One region of the Thalassotalea crassostreae genome, then DNA from elsewhere that is predicted to be linked to it. Evidence: predicted binding sites of a transcription regulator. Region 1 holds the regulator's gene; the other holds the start of a gene.
The links. Region 1 encodes sigma-54, which starts transcription at its own class of promoters, with help from an activator protein. Its sites were predicted from a motif close to GTTGGCACGNNNNTNGNNT; they were not measured.
Positions count from the first base shown of each region.

Region 2: a site for sigma-54 is predicted at 1,214-1,232, ahead of LT090_RS09340 (NarK family nitrate/nitrite MFS transporter). Genes of this name have one in related genera too.

Region 1 covers NZ_CP017689.1:562,403-565,609, reverse strand. Annotated here, with positions in the region: gene lptB (LPS export ABC transporter ATP-binding protein) at 1-221, shown strand, start outside; gene LT090_RS02500 (RNA polymerase factor sigma-54) at 384-1,880, shown strand; gene hpf (ribosome hibernation promoting factor) at 1,905-2,192, shown strand; gene ptsN (PTS IIA-like nitrogen regulatory protein PtsN) at 2,195-2,647, shown strand; gene rapZ (RNase adapter RapZ) at 2,656-3,207, shown strand, end outside.
Region 2 covers NZ_CP017689.1:2,153,731-2,156,937, forward strand. Annotated here, with positions in the region: gene LT090_RS09340 (NarK family nitrate/nitrite MFS transporter) at 1-1,168, opposite strand, end outside; gene LT090_RS09345 (alginate export family protein) at 1,517-2,740, opposite strand; gene LT090_RS09350 (ABC transporter ATP-binding protein) at 2,793-3,207, opposite strand, start outside.

The sequences.
Region 1 (3,207 bases):
ATCCTATATCGGTTGGCGATATAAAAAAAATAATTTTACACCTCAAAGCGAGGGGGATTGGCGTACTTATTACTGATCACAACGTTAGGGAAACTCTTGATGTCTGTGAGCATGCGTACATTGTAAGCCATGGAGAATTAATCGCGGAAGGCAATGCTGAACAGGTGCTTAGTAACCAACATGTTCGAGATGTATACCTAGGTGAAAAATTCACGCTATAGTTAGTAAAGTGATATTTAAGATATCAAAGTAATTTTAATTAAGTAATGCTCTCTTTTATAATTATTACAGCATTACTTTTCACGCATTAAATTTAATTTTTGACAATAGAGTCAATATTTAAATTAATTTGCATAAATATTTTTTGGAATTGTTTTTCGACAATGAGACCTAGTCTTCAGCTCCGAATGGGGCAACATTTAACCATGACACCGCAATTGCAGCAAGCAATCAAATTGCTGCAATTGTCTACTCTCGACCTGCAACAAGAAATCCAAGAAGCTCTTGATTCGAACCCACTTTTAGAAGTTGATGAAACTGGTTCGAATGAATCAGATAGTGAATCAGGTAATGAGTCCATTGAACAAATATCTTCCGCAGAAGCTAGCCTTGATGGCACTGAAGATGCAGCACCTAGCAGAGATGAAATTTCGACAACAGAAGCCTTAAATAAAACCGAAATCCCAGAAGACTTATCGGTCGACAGTACCTGGGAAGAAAGCTTTAGTGCGGGTACATCTAACACTGGTATAGCAGCCAGTTCCGATGATGATTACGTCTATCAAGGCGAAACCTCAGATTCCATTCAAGACCACCTATACTGGCAAATGGAGTTAACCCCATTTACCGACACTGATAAGACAATTGCGACTACCATTATCGACGCTATCGATGACAGCGGCTATTTAACAATCACTGTCGAAGACGTGTTAGAAAGTCTCGGCGATGAAGAAGTAGAATTAGATGAAGTTGAAGCAGTATTAAAACGTATTCATTTATTCGATCCTATTGGCGTTGGCGCGCAATCAATTGCAGATTGTTTACTCATTCAATTATCACAGTTTGATAAAGACACGCCACATTTAGACGACGCAAAGAACGTTATTGAAAATCATATTGATTTACTCGGTAATCGCGATTTTAGAACCATTATGCGCAAAACTAAGCTTAAAGAAGATGAGCTTAAAGAGGTCATGCGATTAATTCATACGTTAAACCCAAGACCAGGTGATGCGATAGCCAAAAGTGACGAACAATATGTCATTCCTGACGTCAGCGTATTTAAGAAAAATGGCCGGTGGACAGTAGAATTAAACCCAGACACAGCGCCAAAATTAGGCATTAATCAACAATACGCAGCACTGACTAAAAGCAAAACCTCAGAGAGTGATGGCCAATTTATTCGTACCCACTTGCAAGAAGCTAAGTGGTTTATCAAGTCACTATTAAGTAGAAATGAAACCTTATTGAAAGTATCAAACTGTATCGTACAAATGCAGCAAGCTTTTTTTGAGCATGGACCAGAAGCGATGCGTCCAATGGTGTTAAATGATATTGCAGAAGCTGTTGAAATGCATGAATCTACAATCTCACGAGTAACGACAAATAAGTATATGCATACACCTAGAGGTATTTTTGAGTTGAAATACTTTTTCTCTAGTCACGTAAGCACTGAAAGCGGCGGAGAATGTTCTTCTACAGCGATTAGAGCGTTAATTGGAAAATTGGTTGAAGCTGAAAAACCAAGCAAACCATTAAGCGACAGTAAGATAGCTCTATTATTGTCCGAGCAGGGAATTAACGTTGCAAGGCGAACTATTGCTAAATATAGAGAAGCATTAGGAATCCCGCCTTCGAATCAAAGAAAGAGCTTAATTTAAACCGATAAAATAAGGATACAGCTTATGCAAATTAATCTATCAGGTCACCATGTTGAAGTTACCGATTCTATGCGTTCATATGTGAATCAGAAATTTGAAAAATTGGAACGACATTTCGATCATATTAATAATGTGTATGTTGTATTGAAAGTTGAAAAACTGCAGCAAATTGCGGAAGCAACGATTCACTTAAATGGTGGTGAAATATTTGGCTCCGCAGACCATGAAGATATGTATGCAGCTATTGATAGTTTAATTGATAAACTTGATCGTCAAGTTTTAAAGCACAAGGCTAAATTGTCTAAACACTAATTATGAATTTAAGTAGTATTCTAACCCCCGAACGCACACTTTGTGGCGTTAGGGGAAATAGTAAAAAAAACGTTCTGGAACAAATCAGTAGAGTTGCTTCGACTAAAATTAAAAGTTGTGATGAGAAGGCTTTACTCAATAGTTTAATGACTCGTGAAAAGCTTAGTAGTACTGGTATCGGTAATGGAATAGCAATTCCACACGGTCGAATAGATAACTCAGAGCAACCTATCGCAGTTCTCGTTACCACCGAATCAGCTATCGCTTTTAACGCTATTGATGATAAAAAGGTTGATATATTTTTTGCCTTATTCGTTCCCGAAGACCATTGCCAACAGCACTTAGAGACTCTGGCGAGTATTGCTCGTTTGTTAAGTAACAAAGACATCAGTAAACAAGTTAGGCGTTGTGAAACTTCTACACAACTATATTCACTTATAGAACGAAATACTTAAGGGTAATTATGAAATTAATCATTGTCAGCGGTCGCTCAGGCTCAGGTAAAACGGTTGCCCTCAGGGTACTAGAAGATTTGGGCTATTACTGCGTTGATAATATTCCGGTAAATTTACTACCAGCATTAACTCATACTGTAATTAACGACTATGAGAACGTTGCTGTTTCCCTCGATGTCCGTAACTTGCCTAGCAACCCTGATGACGCTAGCGAAATTATTGATTATTTACCCAATACAGTAGAATTAAGCATTCTGTATTTAGACGCAGACAATGATGAGTTGATTCGTCGATTTAGTGAAACCCGTCGACTCCACCCGCTAATCAGACAGAACATGGCTCTTGATCAAGCGATCGAATTGGAGAAAAAATTATTAGATCCGGTCGCTAGTCGTGCGGATTTATATATAAATACCACTAAGCTGACACCACATCAATTAGCCGATTTAGTGCGCGAACGAGTTTTGGGTACAACATCAGGTAAACTGGTTATTGTTTTTGAGTCCTTTGGCTTCAAATATGGAGTGCCATCTGATGCAGACTATGTGTTCGATGCTAGG
Region 2 (3,207 bases), 1.6 Mb from region 1:
CCGCTAACGCTAGTGGCCAACTGCTATCAATCGCAGACATGGTTAGGTAACCTGCTGCTAAGCCTGCAGTTAAAATCAATAAGGTTTTCTTGCGACCAAACTTATCGCTGATCCAGCCTCCACCAGGTCGAGACATTAGATTCATAAAAGCATAAAGAGAAGCTAATAAGCCAGCATAAACCATATCTAAACTAAATACGTCAGCAAAAAATAGCGGCAACATAGAAACCACAGCCAGCTCAGAGCCGAACGTGGCAAAATACAACACATTGAGTACAGCAACTTGCTTAAATTTATATTGGTGAATTTCAGGGACAGGCTTTTTAAATACGTGACCATTAACCTTATATGTTTGCTTTACTTCAAATAGAAATAACAGCACTAAACCGATGTATGCAACTATCGCTGTTTGTTCTGTTAACAAACTAACGCCATTTGGTGAAAGCTTCCAAGTAAGTAACGCTAATGCACCATACATTGGAAGCTTCATGATTAATAGTAACCAAAAGTCACCTTTACTTGTAACTTCCATTGCACCAGTTTGTTTTGGTTTAAAATACGTTGAGCCCTTTGGTGTGTCATTTACGTTAAAATACCAAATCGCACTAAATAATAAGCTCATTAAACCGGTTAAGCCAATCGCATATCTCCAACCATCTTCTCCGCCAAATAACAACGCAATCGCTGGTAAGGACATTGCACCGGCTGCAGAGCCAAAGTTGCCCCAGCCGCCGTATATACCTTCAGCTGTGCCAAGTTCATTGGCAGGAAACCATTCACTTACCATACGGATACCGATAACAAAACCAGCACCAATAAACCCTAATAGGAAACGGGAAATTGCTGCCTGTTCAAATGAATCAGCCAGGGCAAACATAAAGCATGGAATACTACAAAAGGCGAGAACACAGGTAAACGTAATCTTAGGTCCATATCGGTCGGTAAGCATCCCTATAATCACACGAGCCGGAATGGTCAATGCGACGTTAAGAATTAATAGTGTTTTTATTTCACTAGCCGATAACCCTAAGCTATCTCCTATTACAGCAAGTAATGGTGCATGGTTAAACCAGACCACAAAAGTAATAAAAAATGCCATCCAACTCAAATGAAGAGTCTTCATCTTCCCGGTAAAGGACAGCAGCTTAAAGCCTGCTTGTTCACTCATAACTAACTCCAAAAAATTATTAAAATTTTAAAACTAGTTATTACAAAGCAATGCTGGTGCCAACAAACCAATTAGTAATTACTTGTTTATAAACATAAACTTAAGACTCTTTAGACTAATCAACTAGGTAGGCTGTTGCACTTATAACGACCGGGCGCACAAATTAAGTGCAGTTTTTTAGTGAAAATAAATTCGCTATTTACTAGAAGGTTTCCAATAAACAACGAATTTATTCAGGTTGGATATCATAAAGTACACGATTGATAATGTTTAAAGAACAAATTATCTATATATGCTCATCTAGGTCGAACATCGTAAACTTTAGATTTCTTGGTTTATTTACTCGAATTAGAAACGTGCTCCTACCCATAACCAAACTTTATCGGTATCTACTTTACCAGCCGCATCATCGCCTGCAGAATACGCCGCAAATTTGATCCCGCCATTAAAATAAGTCGCAAACTTGGTTGCATATTGAACGTTTAATTCAGAGCCTAAATCATCAATACCATAGCCATCATCGTTTGCACTAAAGTCATGCAAGGCTACAAGTACACTTCCACCAAGCAATTTAGTACTAGCACTAACATAAATATCATTTAAACCAACAGTTGGCGTACCCAAAAATTGATCGCTCCAACCGTTAAACTTATGCAAAGTGGCTAACGGTGTTGAGAAACCGTATTGACCATCGTCACTGCCTAGTGCCTCTAGCCCTATTTTGAAATTAAACTTACCAAGGGCGATACCACCTTCAACGTTAATGTAATCGGCATCATATTCACTCGCTCCCGTTTCACTGGTTTGCGTCGCATATTCAAAACGGTAATTAACGTCATTTGAGAACAGTTTCCCTTTACCATCTAGGCTAACACCGAACGTATCTAATGCATTATCTGTGTCTTGGTCCACTTCAAGTAAGTAACCGTAACCCGTTAACTTACCAAAACCTAACTTATAGCTAGCATTAATTAAATGGTCCATTGACTCAATATCTTTGCTTTCCGCAAAAATACGGTTACGTTTGTTGATGTAAGCATAACTGGCACTTAATTTGTCATTGCTATAGTTAAAACTCACACCATCAAAGGTTTGCTTGTCCTGACGCCAGCCGACATGACCGACAAATCGATGACCATCAAACGTAATAACTTGTCGCCCTACTTTTGCAGTAATGCCCTTGCCTTTATATTGAATAAACCCTTGATCAAGCTCCGTCGTATTTGGATCGGCAATAACCGAGTACTCAGTGTTATTACCAGTGGCATCGTTATAATCCTCAACATCATTAACATCACGTGAATCTTCAAATTCAACAACCGCCGATAAACCATTGAAATTTTTGGTTTGATAATGAACTAAGGTACGCAACGTTAATGCTTCTGCATCCTCTAACGCATTGTCTTGCTCAACGGATTCAAAGCGCAGGCGAAAATCGACGAACGATTTGCTTGTGTTGGCTGTTGCCTCAGCAGCGACAGCAGTAGTTGAAATAAACGGTACGCTAGACGCTAACGCGCATACCGCAAATAGTGATTTATTATTATTGTTAATTATATTTTTGAGTTTCATTTTATTTTCCCTGAAAAAAATTATTATCTGTTTAATTTACATTCGATATTCATTATGCGACTTCAATTTTAGGTGTTTTGTTTTCACCTTTAGTTGCCGGCGCTGATTTATTGGTTATTACTTCAACTTTGCGTTGTTTTTCGTATAAAAACGTCAGCACAGCAGAGCGTAAGCGGTTATATTCGGCATTATTAGCTAAAGCGATTCTATCGCGCGGACGAGGTAGTTTTACCTCGAGTATTTCGCCAACGGTTGCAGCGGGTCCGTTTGTCATCATCACTATTTTGTCACTCAGTAATACCGCTTCATCGACATCGTGAGTGATCATAATGACGGTATTTTTTAATTCTTCTTGTATTTCCATTAGTGAATCTTGCATATGAGCTCGAGTCAAAGCATCGAGTGCGCCAAAAGGCTCATCCATTAACAACACTTGCGGTTGCATCGCCAGAGCTCTAGCAATACCC